3 regions of the Paenibacillus sp. FSL R5-0713 genome follow, and region 1 is predicted to be linked to each of the others. Evidence: predicted binding sites of a transcription regulator. Region 1 holds the regulator's gene; each other region holds the start of a gene.
What was found. The regulator Rex, encoded in region 1, represses fermentation and respiration genes when NADH is low (regulators of the CRP and FNR family bind a similar motif). The targets are predictions, from matches to a motif close to TTGTGAAATATTTCACAA.
Positions count from the first base shown of each region.

Region 2: a site for Rex is predicted at 3,767-3,784, ahead of MKZ12_RS28200 (cytochrome ubiquinol oxidase subunit I). Genes of this name have one in related genera too.
Region 3: a site for Rex is predicted at 3,289-3,306, ahead of adhE (bifunctional acetaldehyde-CoA/alcohol dehydrogenase). Genes of this name have one in related genera too.

Region 1 is NZ_CP150229.1:4,236,545-4,242,056, reverse strand. It holds gene dinG (ATP-dependent DNA helicase DinG) at 1-2,302, shown strand, start outside; gene MKZ12_RS18775 (redox-sensing transcriptional repressor Rex) at 2,522-3,175, shown strand; gene MKZ12_RS18770 (amidohydrolase) at 3,162-4,466, shown strand; gene MKZ12_RS18765 (DUF5590 domain-containing protein) at 4,506-5,036, shown strand; gene MKZ12_RS18760 (hypothetical protein) at 5,337-5,512, shown strand, end outside.
Region 2 is NZ_CP150229.1:6,334,287-6,339,798, forward strand. It holds gene cydD (thiol reductant ABC exporter subunit CydD) at 1-1,228, opposite strand, end outside; gene cydB (cytochrome d ubiquinol oxidase subunit II) at 1,230-2,285, opposite strand; gene MKZ12_RS28200 (cytochrome ubiquinol oxidase subunit I) at 2,230-3,645, opposite strand; gene MKZ12_RS28205 (hypothetical protein) at 4,114-5,415, shown strand; gene MKZ12_RS28210 (glycosyltransferase family 2 protein) at 5,412-5,512, shown strand, end outside.
Region 3 is NZ_CP150229.1:4,424,110-4,429,621, reverse strand. It holds gene MKZ12_RS19725 (helix-turn-helix domain-containing protein) at 19-315, shown strand; gene MKZ12_RS19720 (hypothetical protein) at 510-1,241, shown strand; gene MKZ12_RS19715 (hypothetical protein) at 1,439-2,152, shown strand; gene MKZ12_RS19710 (Crp/Fnr family transcriptional regulator) at 2,240-2,956, opposite strand; gene adhE (bifunctional acetaldehyde-CoA/alcohol dehydrogenase) at 3,387-5,512, shown strand, end outside.

The DNA.
Region 1 (5,512 bases):
CTTGGGTTGGTTCTTGGACGGGATGCGCAGTGAGAAGGAAGCAGAGCCGATTCAGGATCTGGACGGACATACCTATTATCGGCAGCTTGCTCTTAATGTAAGTGATTGGACCGATATTGGTGCACCACGTGATGAGCGGGAAGGTAACCCCCTCGATGGTGTAAGCTTCGAACAGTTTATGGACCAGGTTCGGGAGAACCTGAAGGATACGCTGGATCATTACGAAGAGCGTGAAGCGCAGACCCAGATGTTCAGCAGTGTAAGGCAAGCCCTGGATGAAGAGAAACATCTCTTGATCGAAGCTGGAACAGGTACCGGTAAATCTCTGGGTTATCTGCTGCCAGCGATATACGAAAGTGTGAAACAAGAACAGAAAGTCATGGTCAGCACGCATACGATCAATTTGCAGGAGCAATTGAGAGAGCGAGATATTCCGATGTTGACCCAAGTGGTTCCGTTTCCGTTTAAGGCTGCTGTCTTCAAAGGACGTGGACATTACCTGTGCCTGCGCAAATTTGAACACAAAATCAATAAACGTGAATTCGCCACGCCCAAAGAGGATTATTTCACAGCCGCTCAGATGATCGTGTGGCTCACACAGACTGAAACTGGAGATGATGAGGAGCTTAACCTTAGCGGACGCGGAGGCGACTTCTGGGAGACGGTACAGAGCGAATCCGAGTCCTGTCTGGGAAGATCCTGCCCATGGTTCCGCAAATGTTTCTATCATCGCGCCAAACATGAGGCCGGGTTGTCTGATATCGTAATAACCAATCACTCCAAATTGTTTACGGATGTCAAAGCAGCACATCAGTTGTTGCCAGCCTATGAGAGTCTTGTGATCGATGAGGCCCATCATCTCGAGGATGTAGCGGGTAAACATCTTGGAATGCATATGAAATACTTCACGTTGGTTCATACCCTGACCCGTCTGTTCAAAGACAGTCGTAATGGACAATTGCCTATGCTTCGTTCGCAGTTATCCGGGCATGAAAATTCGGTGCAATGGGGCTCCATGGTGGATCAGATGTTCCCGCTGGCTGTTGAGGTGAAGGAGCTTTGGGATCGTATGAGCGATGCCCTGTTCGGTCTTTTGCCTGAACGAAGTGATGCTTCACCGGGAGAGACAGGGCAATTTTCCCTGCGCCTGAAGGCATCTCAGAAACCTGCGAAATGGCAGGAGTTGCAGGATCTGGAGAACCAGATCTATGTGACTCTGGGCGATTTGGTTCGCAAAGGGGACAAATTGCTGCTTGAGGTGAAAGAGGATCAGGATGATTATCAATCGGATAGTCTGATTACGGACATTACAGGACTGCTGAAAGATCTGACCACATTGAAGGAGAATCTGCGATTCTTCATGCGTATGGATGATGCCAAAACGGTGTACTGGATGGAAGCCAGCGGTCAGTTCCGCAGTAAATCTCTTCAACTGTACGCCGTACCTGTCGATGTCAGTGCACAACTGAAGGATTTGTTCTTTGATAAAAAGAAAAGTGTTGTGCTTACATCGGCTACGCTCTCTGTAGATAAGTCATTCCAGTTCATGATTGAGCAGCTTGGCTTACAGGAAGCCTCTGAGAATAATCGGCTGTTAACGTCGATGCTGCCATCACCTTTTAATTATCGTGATCAGGCACTTCTAGTGATTCCGCGTGATTTCCCGAGTGTGAAAGGCAGTGTGGGTGATGCGCACTTTGTCAATATGCTGGTGCAATCACTCGCAGAGACCGCAATTGCCACGCGTGGACGCATGATGGTTCTGTTTACTTCATACAAGATGCTGCGACAGGTCTATGATCCACTGAAGGAGGCACTGTCTGGTAACGACATCTCTTTGTTGGGTCAAGGTGTGGACAGTGGAAGCCGCTCCAAGTTGACTCGCAGGTTCCAGGATGCCAAAGCTACGGTACTCTTGGGCACAAGCAGCTTCTGGGAGGGTGTAGATATCCCGGGAGAAGCACTGACCTGTCTCGCTATTGTGCGTCTGCCTTTCCAGCCGCCGAATCATCCGTTGGTTGAAGCCAAGAGTGAATTGCTCCAGGAGCAAAAGAAAAATCCATTCATGAAACTGTCTGTGCCGCAAGCGGTCATTCGCTTCAAGCAAGGATTTGGCCGATTGGTGCGAACAGCGAAGGACAGAGGTATTGTCATTGTTTATGATACACGTGTGATCGAAGCGTACTATGGCAAATTCTTTTTATATTCATTACCTGGTCCCAAAATGGAGCATATGCTCACGGAGCAGATGGTTCCACGGATTACCGAGTGGTTAGAAAAACCTGTTAATGAACAAGAATAATGGTTGATTTTGTTTGTTATATCATTGCATGACACTATCGTTTGGCGTTAAACTTTATTAGATATTTCCGTATCCGATTAAAGCAGTTGCACGTAAGAACTTATAACCTAAATTACAAAGAGCATTCTGTATAAAATGTCACGTCTATCTTTGAGTTTATACAGAATGCTCATCTTTTCATCTATTATTTTATCGTGGCATTGGTAAGGGGGAGCAAGAATGAAATCGGATAAAATTTCGGAAGCGGTGGTACGACGTCTGCCTGTATACTTGCGCTATTTGAACGAGTTGCATCAGCGTGAGGTGGCTACTGTTTCTTCTCAAGAGCTTGGACAGAGGCTGGATCTGAATCCGGCCCAAATTCGAAAAGACCTGGCTTACTTCGGTGATTTTGGTCGAAAAGGGATCGGGTATGATGTATCCTATTTGATCGAGAAAATTCGTCACATTCTCAAAATTGATCAGCAAATTAATGTAGCTTTGGTAGGTGCGGGTAACCTGGGACAGGCCTTGTCCAACTACAACGCATATCTGAAAGACAACATGAAGATTGTTGCTGTATTCGATGCATATGGACCGAAGATTGGTAGTCAAATCAACAGTTTGACGGTAAAACCAATGAATGAATTGACGGAAGCGGTTAAGACAGATAACATCCGCATCGGAATTATTACAGTTCCGGATACGGAAGCTCAAAATGTAGCCGATCAACTTATTGAGTCGGGAATCGAAGCGATTCTTAATTTTGCACCAACTATTCTAAAAACACCGCCACATATCCGCATTCACCATGCTGACTTTACAACGGATCTGCTTAGTTTGGCCTATTACTTGGAGACTGGAAAGGACGACGAGGAAGATGACAACAAATAGATGGGTAATTCACAACGGCAAATTTGCCGTTAATGAAGGCACTACATGGAACGTGGTTCATGGATACATGGTTGTCGAGAATGACAAGATTGTGCATATTGGTGAGACATTGCCGGATGGAGACGAAAATTGTACCAAAGTGGATGGAAAAGGATTGTTCTTCCTGCCGGGTCTGATCAATACGCATGGTCATGCAGCGATGTCGTTGCTCAGAGGACACGGGGACGATCTTGCGTTACAAGTATGGTTGCAGGAAAAAATGTGGCCGATGGAAGCAAAAATGACTTCTCAAGACGTATATTGGGGAACTTCGCTATCCGTGCTTGAAATGTTGAAAGGCGGAACTACAGCTTTCCTGGACATGTATGATCACATGGATCAGGTTGCCAAAGTTGTGGAACAATCCGGCGTTAGAGCAGCACTGGCACGTGGTGTAATAGGACTGTGCTCGGAAGAAGAGCAATTGCGGAAGCTGGAGGAGTCGGCAGCGTTTGCGCGTGAGTGGAATGGACAGGCAGATGGTCGCATCACAACCGTAATCTCGCCACACGCACCATATACATGCCCTCCTGACTACATAGAGAAGCTTGTACAAGTCGCAAATGATCTTAACCTTCCTCTGCATACACATATGTCGGAAACGCTTCGTGAAGTGGAGCAGAACGTTACAGACTATGGACTGCGTCCTGTGGCACATCTGGAGAAACTGGGCTTTTTCTCCCGTCCATCCCTGGTAGCACATGCGGTGCATCTAAATGATGAAGAGATTGAAATTTTGGCCCGCCATGATGTGGCTGTATCCCATAACCCGGGAAGTAACCTGAAACTCGCTTCCGGTGTTGCGCGGGTACCTGCGTTACTGAAAGCAGGAGTTACCGTGTCACTCGGAACCGACGGACCGGCAAGCAACAACAACCTGGATATGTTTGAAGAAATGAGACTGGCTGCATTGATTCACAAAGGTGTGTCTGGTGATCCGACTGCCGTGCCAGCGGGCGAAGCGTTACTACTCGGAACTTCATATGGTGCTAAATCCATCTTCCTGAACAATACCGGTGCGCTTCAGGTAGGCATGAAGGCTGATTTCATCGCCCTGGACATTGAACAGGCACACTTCTACCCACATACAGACCTGATCTCGCATACGATTTATTCAGCCTCTGCCAAAGATGTGGAGCACGTATGGGTAGATGGGAAACAAGTGGTTAAACATGGCGAATGTCTGACGCTGGATGAAGAACGCATTTTGCGTGAGTCTCAATTGGCATTTGATGGTTTGCTTGCTCGTTAATTGCATTGCGGAGCATCATAGGGAAAGGAAGTTCGGCTTTTGAAGAAAAAAAAGAAGTGGATATGGATTTCGCTGCTTGCACTAGTTCTGATTCTGTTTGGACTTCAGCGTTATTACGTGTATGTCACACAGGACCAGCGTAAGGAAGAAGCGCTCGCCATACAGGCAGCACAGGAGCAACTGGGCATTACATCTTATGATGAATTGCGTAAGTACATCTGGGGTGATAAAGAAGGCTCTGACAACATCTACTGGACCCTGCTTGGCAAAAACAAGGATAACCAGGATGTTATGGTCTGGGTTAAATTCGATGCAAACAATCAACCTGCTACAGGTGCTAACGCTATACACAGTGAACTGCTGCAGAATGGCATGTCCGAAGCACAGATACGCAATCGCTTTAGTTCCGAAGTTCCAGCCGGTGAGATTAAACGAATCATGCCCGGAGTTGTGAATGGAATATATGTGTGGCAAGTGTATTATAAAGACGGTACGCATAACCACTATCGGTTTTATCGTTTTAGCAATGGAGAACAGGTAGACTTGGTTTACACACTCCCGAACAGCTAGAACAAATAGAGTAACTTAGCTAGAGAATCGTAGAAATGAAAGAACCGGCAGACGGATATCCGACTGAACCGGTTCTTTGTGTTGCCTGTGAACAGTTTTGATTTAAATAGTTAAAATTAATAATTTATTCATATTTTCGCCTTCGAAATTGTATATACGATGTGATATACTCAGTTATGTACTCAAAGTTACATTCATAACAAATAAACCTGTCGAAATTCTCGCAGGAGTCAATGTGCACATATTCGTATATACCAATAGGCCAGTAAGTTAGGCCAAAATCTGGGAGGGGTAATTCACTTGAAGCTAAAAGTATTGCCTATTGCTTTAACTGCCGTCATTTCAGCCGTTGTGTTGTTTGGAGGTTGGTTTGTGTATCGTCAGGTGGCTTTGCAGAATCCGATTGAAAAGATGGTTACCCAGTACGATGGAGTCAATGACGTTCAATTAACTATTAACCGCAATGACGTACAATT
Region 2 (5,512 bases), 2.1 Mb from region 1:
ATGGACCTTCATCCTCATGCCGTACCTGTACATCCGTAAGTGCGAGTCTACTATTCTCATTCCAAGAGGATCTGGAGGAAAAGGAAGAATCCAACTCAGGAATAGCATCGGGATCAAGATCAGGGTGCACCGCAGCCATGTTGTCACTCAACACGACACGTATGGTCGAGATGCCGACTTTCCTTTTACCCGAAGTTAATGATGGTGTAGATCCTGCTTCGTCCTCTGCCGTAACCGCATGCGGAACAACATTAACATAGACTTCCTTCTGTTTCTGTTCAGCGGCTCTACCCCGTTCGATCACCTGATTAATGGCCGCTCCGGCTTCCTTACCGTCCAATGTGGCGTGATAATCAGCGCCGAGCATACGTACAGGCAGGAAATATTCGGGTGCGAGAATCAGTACCGTCAGCGCAGGACCGAGCAGCATATGACCTTCTGTCAGACGTAATCCCAGACCAACCGCCACGGAAGCAACGGACAGCATGGTGAAGAAGTCGAGTGCAAACGAAGAAAGAAAGGCCATGCGCAGGGTAGACATCGTTGCTTTCCGATACCGCTGACTGACCCGCACAATGGAGCCTTCATGTGTTTTGCTCTGTCCCAATGTTTTTAGCGTCTCCAGCCCACGCAGGGTATCGACAAAATGGTTAGCGAGCGCTTTGTAGGATCTGAATTGTCCGTCTATCTTACGCTGAGCTGCGAGGCCAATCAGAATCATGAACACGATTAGGATCGGGAGTGTCAGCATCAAAATAACCCCGGACATCATATCCAGCTTGAACACATACAGCAAAATGACGATGGGTGTGAATCCTATGCCCAGCATACGAGGAATGAACAGTTCGAGATACGTCTTGTATTGAGCGGTGCCCTCACGTGCCAGTGTAACCAGATGGCCTGTGCCCTCGGTCTTGGCATAACGCGGCCCAAGTCTGAACCACTGCTCCACCATCTGTCTGCGCAGATCAGTCCCTGTCCTCTCCGCATATCGTGATGTCACGAGTTGTAACCAGAAGGATAGAGCGTATCGGGCGGCAAAAGCAGCCAGGAACAGCAGCAGTACCGGGTACTGCTCCGTTACGGATGAACCTTCAAACAATGCCGTGATGGCTTGTGCCAACCATTTGGCTTGCATAATGATCGTCATCGCCTGTAGCAGTACCAGCGCTGATGCCAGCGCGAGTACTGGCCGGATGCCCGGCAGCTTCAGCAGCCCCCGTCCCATATCAGTACTCCAGGTGGTGCTGCTCGTTCAGGCGTTTGCGGAAGATATAATAACTCCAGATCTGATACCCAAGAACAAATGGCAGCAGTGTACAAGCTACAATGGTCATGACTTTCAAGGAATACGCACCAGATGCCGCATTGTATACGGTCAGGTCATATGCCGCTCCAAAGGAACTCACCATCACTCTTGGGAACAGTCCGATAAATACCGAAGCAAAGGCAATCGCAATCACAGCACCTGTCATACCAAAAGCCCAACCTTCACGCTTCTGACGAATGAAGTATGCCGCAAGCGCAAGTGAAACTGCACCAAGTACAACCATGATCCACAGTGCCCAGCCGCGAACGGCGAACACATCGGTCATGAAATACGTCAATATTGCATACACGGCAAGCAGTACAGCCAGCGGTAGCATCAATTTTTGCGCTGTATTCAAGGCACGCTCTCTGAGTTCCCCGACTGTTCGTAGGGAGGCAAACAGCAATCCATGAACCAGACACAGCAGGGTTACGCTCAAACCACCAATTACAGTGTACGGATTAACGATATCCAAGAATCCTGCGCGCAACTGCATCTCCCCATCAATGGGCAGACCCTTCATGAACGTGGCAAAGACTACGCCGAACAGGAAAGGCAGGAGCGCGCTGGATACCACAATGATGATATCCCATGTTTTGCGCCAACGCTGCTGTTTCATTTTACTGCGGAATTCGAAGGCAACCCCGCGACCAATCAAGGCGAGTAATACGACCACAAGCGGCAGGTAGAAACCACTGAACATCGTGGCATACCAGTGCGGGAAGGCAGCAAACATGGCACCCCCTGCTGTAATCAGCCATACTTCGTTACCATCCCAGAAGGGACCAATCGAGTTGATCAGGGTCCGGCGTTCACGGTCCGATTTGGCAATAATGCCTGTAGACATCCCCACTCCAAAATCAAAACCTTCCAAAAAGAAGAAACCGACAAACAATACGGCAATCAGCAAAAACCACAACTCACTTAGTGACAACGGAATAACCTCCATCCACGCCGAACGGATCGGCCGACTCATCGTGATCTTCCGGCTTATCAACCGCAAATGGCCCTGCCTTGATCTCACGTACGAACAGGTATACCATCACGATTCCAAGAACCGTATACGCGGCGGTAAAAGCAATGGTCGAGAACAGGATCATTCCTGCGGATACGTTCGGTGAGACACCGGCTTCGGTCGTCATATAGCCAAACACTGTCCACGGCTGCCTGCCAACCTCGGTCATGATCCAACCAGATGTATTAGCGATAAATGGCAGAGAAATAGCAATTACCATCAGACGCATGAACCACTTTCCTGCAATCTCCAGCTTCTTGCGCATGGCCAGAAACGTACCATACAGGGATAACAAAATCATTAAGCCACCTGCTGCGATCATAATGCGGAAACTCCAGAACGTTGTTCGTACCGGCGGGATGTAATTCCCCGGTCCATACGTCTGCTCATACTCGGCTTGAAGCTCCTTCATGCCTGTGACACTGCCGGAGAACTTGCTGTAGGACAGGTAACTGAGCAATCCAGGGATTTTGATCTCACCGGTATTCTCCTGTTTGTCTGGATCGATAAAAGCAACTACCGTCCATGGTGCCGGATCTTCTGTCGTCGTCCATGTGCCTTCACTGGCTGCCATCTTCATCGGCTGTGTCTCCACCAGATATTGCGCCTGGAAATGCCCGGAGAAAGCTACACCCAATGAAGAAACGAGTCCAATGATGATCGCAATATTAAACGATTTGCGGAAGATCTCCACATCCTGCTTCTTCATCAATTTGTAAGCACTGATCCCGGTGACAACGAAGGCACCTGTCATCAATGCCCCAAAAATCGTATGTGGGAACTCAACGAGAAGCTGACCATTCGTGATCAGTGCCAGGAAATCATTCATCTCGGCTCGGCCGTTGTTGATCTCAAACCCGACGGGATGCTGCATAAATGAATTGGCTGCCAGAATCCACAGCGCGGACAGGAATGTGCCGACAAACACCAGCCAGATGCAGGCCAGATGCACTTTTTTGGACAAACGATCCCATCCGAATATCCACAGCCCAATAAATGTAGACTCCATGAAAAACGCGAGTAACGCTTCAACCGCCAGTGGCGCACCAAACACGTCCCCCACGAACCGGGAGTACTCGGACCAGTTCATGCCGAACTGGAATTCTTGCAGAATACCTGTGACAACCCCGACGGCAAAGTTAATCAGGAACAGCTTGCCCCAGAACTTGGCCATCGTTTTGTAGATTTCCTTCCCCTTAACAACGTACAACGTCTCCATGATTGCAACCAACAGCACAAGACCGATGGATAGCGGGACAAAGAAGAAATGGAAAATCGTTGTAAGTGCATATTGGATACGCGATAACATAATCGGATCCATACCGTTACCCCTTCTTTCTGTTCACTTCGCAGTATGCGTATTTGGCATTGAAGCTGCACCTTCGCTGTCTGTCCGCCAAATACGTTGATGAACGTATTGTGCCAGATTCCCTATTTTATACATGTGAGAATTATCACAATCTCCGTGTTTAGAGCAAAAAAAAGTGATCCTGGTCACACAAAAGATAAAAATCAGCCTTTTGTAGTGCGAATTCAAATATCTTTTTTACAATATCGAGAAGGTGTAATGACGCCGAAATTAGAGGATTGGTGCTTAGGGAAGCTCTATAATGGCTTGCCTACTTCATCTATTCATGGAAGATACTCATGTTTGGGACGGAATGCCCATATGTTAGTCTCAGGCATATCATGCGAAGTGCCGTGAGGGCTTTACATATGAAGTGGAAGCATGAAGCACATGCATAGTGAAGGACGCTCCTTATTACAGTCAAGGTGAGGTGAACGATTCATGGAAAAACATGCGCCGTTACCAAGTGAAGACTCCGAAGCCAGTTCGGATAAGGCCCGTGCAGCTGTCGCAGAACAGCCCCCTGTCCGTTATGTTCTCTTCCCTCGCAAAGGAGGATGGTCATCCTTTCCCTATCCCGATATTGCTGCACTGCTATCGATTGAGGGCGAGGTCTACTATGTCAGCAGTCTGACGCAAACAGAGGATGTACCTGCGGTGATCACTGTAATCTCCTTACCTGAAGCCGAGCAGCTATTGATGGAGCCGCGTACCGTGGCAGTGGTCACTCATCCCTACTGGCTCATGGCTGCAGCTTCGCTGGAACCAGAGCTATGTATTGTCCTGCTCCCTGAGCCTGTCGGAGACGAAGCCTCTTCTCCCCTGTGGGAAAGCAGTATTTCCAAACTGGTGGGTATCGCTGATCTGGTAGGTACATCCTCCGAAACACGATATATGAAGCTATTATTCCAAGGCGTACGCGCCATCTGGCTGGGAGGCGAAGATCCTTCACAAGCGGGTACGGTGCAAAAGGATAATCTCGAAGTCCCTCTCCGGGACTACGAACTGTTCTTCCTGCATGCGCTGCGGCAGATCCTGTCAGGCACTCCGGATAGCGTTACCCTGCTTCAATGCAGTGTACGTGCTGATTTCTATCGCCAGCTTCGAGCCAAAGCAGGGGCGCATGAGACCATATCCTTTTTGCTGGCAGCCTATGAGTACTTGCTTGAAGATTCTCGGGCCATCCAATCATTACAAGAGGCATTCACCCAAGCGGTCCTGAATGGTCGAAGTGATTGTGTGATCTCCCACTATCGCTTCCTGTCTGCCATCCATGCCCGGGCCGGACAGTTGGAGGACGCCTTGCTGGTGTACGGAATTAGTGCAGCCGACGAACAGGAACGACATCATTATGAACAGTTATGTCGCTGGTTGGAGGCAGGAGAAGATCAACTTGTACGTGCGGAATTACTACGTATGAACGATGATTATGGAACCGCGCTGCGCACCCTAGAAGAACTTGGTGGAGAAACCGCGAGACATTGGAAATTCCGCATTTATCAGGAGACAGGTCGCGTGGAAGAGGCACTGGCGCTGGTTCATGCAGTCGATATTCAGGATGATGCCAGTCGCAGGGATTATCAGCAATTATCCGGAAGTGTGCTGGCCCTGCGAGGCGACAGACACGGGGCAGTCAGACATTTTCTCGAAACGGCACTGGAGGATGAAGATGCGCTCGCCCGGATTGTCGAGCTGGAATTGTTGGATCATGCCGTACAGCAATTGCTTGGGGAGGTGCCATGATGCTGGACCCGAAGAAACGCAGACAACAGTTGAATGGGCCTATGGTGCACAGGAATATCCGAACCGAAACCACTTACACGCCAACGGTAACAGTGGA
Region 3 (5,512 bases), 190 kb from region 1:
GAAGGTCAAGACTTGCGGATGTGTCCGCGTTTTGAGACGGCGTTTTCCTTTTTGGGCAAGCGCTGGAATGGTTTAATTATTCAAACGTTGATGAGTGGTTCGAAGCGATTCAAGGATATCTCCAATCTGATTCCATCCATGAGTGATAAGATGTTATCCGAACGGATGAAAGATCTGGAGGGTGAAGGTATTCTGGTTCGTCACGTCTATCCTGAGACGCCGGTTCGTATTGAATATGAACTGACGGATAAAGGTAGAGCGCTCCAGCCTGTCATGAATCAAATTCAAGACTGGGCTGAGAAGTGGGTTGACTAACGTCTAAGCAACATCACCCACTTTCGTTGCATGAATGACATAGACTCCTGATTTCTGTGGAAATCAGGGGTTTTTGTCTTAAAAATAACGTGGATTGCCGTTTTTCTCTTAGGCGTTGCACATGTTGTCATGAGTTGTAGTATAATCTATAGAAAATGGCCACAGACGGCCGGAGCGAAGGAGGCCCACTTGTCATGAGAGAAGAAAGCTTATCCCGTGAAGTACGCTACGGCAAGAAAGATATTGCAGAACTTGAGAGCGCATCCATTCAGGTCCATCTAATATACAAAAAAGCTGCAGAGTTATTTAAGCGCACAGCATACTCCCGTTCGGTTAAAGATGATCTGACCGAAGTGAATACACATTCTGTGAACAGCGAAGGCCCGAGATTAGCTCCGGCTGTGCTGCAAAAATGGATTCAAACGTCCAGGGGCTGGAAGTGTATCGGATGTGAACTGAGACAACCTGATTTAACAATGTCTCAGATGGAAGAAACAATCGACGAAAAGCAGTTGCTTCTGGATATCGGAGAAGGTCGGTTGGTTCACGCAGAAATGCTGATTCAGGCGGTTGTCTGGTCTCAATATGAGAAGATTCGAATGTTTGCACCTTGGCTTGGGGATGACGCCTTCTATAGCGTTCAGGAACTGGATGTCATTGCCCGTTATATTGTGCCTACCTATTTCTCGGAACGGCCTTTGCATGAGCAAGGCAAGGTGTTCAAGATACATCAACCATATGGGCAGATTCCGTTATATCAGGAGTATGTAGATGCACCTTCATGTTGCGTGCAGGTGGACGGAGGCTTGCTTGAAGGGCGATTGCTGACAGGTGTATATGTGTCTGAAGAACAGTTCTTCGGACTTAATCCATATCTGAAAGATGGAGATGGAGGACGGACATACATGCAGGCTAGTGTCCAGTAACAGCAGAACCAATGAAATCGAGAAAATGATTCAGATTGGAGAGCCTGTGTGCAGGCTCTCTTTCTTGTACAAGCCTTATTTGGAGAGGCACTCCCTTAAAAGTAACGGCTTTGACACTTTTTTTTGCTGAAGGTTGTGCCATAATAGAGGTTATGGACAACAGGGTGAATGATTTTACGCAGGGTGGTGTTACCTACATGATGAAGAAAATCCCCGGTTACATAGGTGTATGTTTGCTCTTACTGGCGATCTTGGCTGGTTGTAGTGAGACACAGCCTTCTGAACAGCCAATTGTCAAAGAGACAGAAACAGCGAATACGATTACAGTGGCTGTAGATGGCAGTACGTTTTTGCCTGATGCAACCAAGTCCATTAAGCGAGATTTTAGCGAAGGTTTGACACTCAAAAAGGCATTACTCAATAGCGGACTGGTTGATTTTACGGCAGATGGCAAACGGATACAATCCGTTGGTGAAGTTTCTCTGGATTCTTCGCTTAGCTGGGCTGTCAAATTGAATGGCAAGGACATTGAACAGGAAGATTGGGACATGGAGCTTCATGCCAAAGATGAAGTGATCATTTACGTGAAAGCCGCTGACAGTGGGGGGGATGGCGTTGCATATCAGACAACGTTACTCAAGGTGAGCGGTGGAAACATTATGCCAACCCTCAATCGTCAATATGCCGGAGTCTACGTTCAAGAGTGTACCGTTCGCGATGTGTTGAAGTCCAGCGGAATTGTAAGAATGTCAGAGAATAACAAATTCGTCGTTTCGGTCGAAAATGTCACACCCCGAATGAATGAGCGGTGGGTCATTATGGTGAACGACAAAGAACTAATGGAAAATGGTTTGGACATGAAATTGAATCCACGTGATGCGGTGAAGCTTGAATTGACCAATGCATCCTAAGCATACCAAGAAGCCCAATCTCTATTTAAGAGAACTGGGCTTTTTTCATTAAAATTATAAGCAACATTCGATTAGCATAGTCAATTATTAAATACGACAGATCTCGTTCGGGCAAAGTTCACAGTGACAGATCCCTTGCAGCATCTTCAGATCTTTGATGACGATCATGCCATTGTCATATTCGATCGCATCTTTCTTGCGCAGATCGCTTAACATGCGGTTTACACTTTCACGGGTAGCTCCAATCATATTGGACAGGTCCGTGTGGGTAATTTTTTTATGAATAATGACATGCTCTCCATGAGGCTCACCATACGAATTCGACAATCGAATGAGGGTGGAGCAAAGCGCACCTGGTTTGCCATATAACATGAGATCCCGGAACTTCGTCTGTGTCAACCGGTGGTGGATGCCCATCCATTTCATAAAGTCGATCGCGAAGTCACAATGCTGGCAGATTAGCATCTCCAGGTCCTTATGCTCCAGTACACCGATCTCACTATCCTCCAGTACTTCCGCTGAGAAGGTGTGTTTCGAGCCAAAGAAGGGATCAGCCTGACCAATCATATCACCGGACTGATACATGTACATGATTAGTTCCTTGCCTTCATCCGTGGATTTGGTGATCTGGGCACGGCCCCGTTTCATATAATAAAGTTTGTCAGAGACGTCTCCTTCCCAGTACAGATGTGTACCTTCCGGATAGGTTCTATCTTTCATGGTAACCAGCAGATGGTTGAAATTCGCTTCCGAGAAACAGTTCGTATTGCCGCGTTTTTCCAGTACAGTTGTTAGTTCTAACATAAGTCTATCTCCCCTTTGTGTCCGTCGGATGGACTCCTGTAGTCTGCAGTAGCCTCCGAGGTTTGCCGCAAACCGTTGCCGTCCTGATCAGGGTCATCTCGGCCGGGAGGAAGGACGGTACAAATTGCGGTGGTTCAATTTTTAAGTTCAGTATATACCTAATCTTACCGTTTGAGGGGGAAGGAAAGGGGGCAAAAATGACGAAATTTCAAACATTGTGATTAAATTCACTTTTCTTGGAGAGCATGATTTTTACAGCCCTATACTTTAAATAGGAAGTGAAAATGGTTGGATGAAGGACACTACAAAACTTAAATTAAATTCGTTATACTTTGTGAAAAAAATCACATAATTAAGTTTATGGTCATGTTACGATGTGAATGTAAAGAAGAGAGACAAACCAATACGAACCTTTAGGAGGATGAGGGAGATGGCTGTAAAGAACGAAGTCGCCCCAGCAAAAGAACCGACAGCAGGTCAGTATATTCAAACGTTAATCGACAAAGCGAATAAAGCACACGCTGCATTCATGAAGATGGATCAGATGCAGATTGACCGGATTGTGCAAGCGATGGCGCTTGCGGGTCTGGATAAACACATGATGCTCGCCAAGATGGCCGTAGAAGAAACAGGCCGCGGAGTATATGAGGATAAAATCACCAAAAATATATTTGCAACAGAATATGTCTACCACAGCATCAAGTATGACAAAACCGTAGGTGTGATTGAAGATAACGAGTATGAGAGCTTCCAGAAGATCGCGGAGCCGGTCGGTATTATTATGGGGATTACACCCGTCACGAATCCAACATCAACAACGATGTTTAAAGCACTGATCTCCATCAAGACGCGTAACCCGATCATTTTCGGTTTCCACCCATCTGCACAGAATTGTAGCCGCGAAGCTGCCAAAATCCTGCGCGATGCAGCGGTGAAGCATGGTGCTCCAGCGGATTGTATCCAATGGATTGATGATCCTTCCATGGATCGTACGAACGAACTGATGAATCACAATGATGTGGCTCTCATTCTGGCAACAGGCGGATCCGGCATGGTACGTGCAGCGTACAGCTGTGGTAAACCTGCACTGGGCGTAGGACCGGGTAACGTTCCTTGCTTTATCGAGAAAAGCGCGGATATCAATCAAGCAGTAACGGATTTAATCCTGTCCAAGTCCTTCGACAACGGCATGATCTGTGCTTCCGAGCAAGCGGTCATCATTGAAGAACCGATCTTCGATCAAGTGAAGAAAAAAATGATCGCGAATGGCTGTTACTTTGTTAACAAAGATGAAGCAGCAAAATTGACAGCAGGTGCGATTAATGCCGAGAAATGTGCGGTGAACCCGGCGATTGTTGGTCAATCTGCGGTGAGCATTGCGAAGTTGTGCGGAATTGAAGTTCCAGCAGGCACCAAAATTCTCGTGGCCGAGATTGAAGGAGTAGGTACGAAATTCCCATTGTCGGCTGAGAAATTAAGCCCGGTACTGGCTTGTTACAAAGTTAAAACGGCAGCAGAGGGCATTGAACGTGCAGCAGAAGTGGTTGCTTTTGGCGGCATGGGTCACTCCTCGGTTATCCACTCCACAAATGAAGAAGTGATTGGCAAATTCGCAGATCGTCTGCAAACTGGACGGATTATTGTGAACTCACCATCCACACACGGTGCCATCGGGGATATCTACAACACAAACATGCCATCATTGACACTGGGATGCGGATCATACGGACGTAACTCGACTTCTTCCAACGTAACCGCTGTGAACTTAATCAATGTGAAAAGGGTGGCTCGCCGTACCGTGAATATGCAATGGTTCAAAGTGCCGAACAAAGTCTACTTCGAAAAAGGGGCAACGCAGTATCTTGCCAAAATGCCTGACATCACACGTGTGGCGATTATTACGGATGCCATGATGGTGAAACTGGGATATGTTGAAAAGGTAGAACATTATCTGCGTCAACGCCAAATGCCGGTAGCAATCGAAGTATTCTCCGATGTGGAGCCAGATCCATCCACAACAACGGTAGATCGCGGAACCGAAATGATGCGCCGCTTCCAGCCAGACTGCATTATCGCACTCGGCGGGGGATCACCGATGGATGCTGCGAAAGCCATGTGGTTGTTCTATGAATATCCGGACACGGACTTTAACGATCTGAAACAAAAATTCATGGATATCCGCAAACGGATCTACAAATATCCACGTCTCGGCGTAAAAGCGAAATTTGTAGCGATTCCAACGACATCCGGTACAGGTTCTGAAGTAACATCGTTCGCGGTTATCACAGATAAAAATCAAGGGAATACCAAATATCCATTGGCCGACTATGAGCTGACACCAGACGTAGCGATTGTCGATCCGGAATTCGTATACTCTCTGCCTAGAACAGCCGTTGCAGATACAGGTATGGACGTACTGACTCATGCGATTGAAGCTTATGTGTCTGTCATGGCGAATGATTACACGGATGGCCTTGCGATCAAAGCGATTCAACTGGTATTCCAATACCTGGAGCAATCGGCACTGCAAGGTGACAAACTGGCACGTGAGAAAAT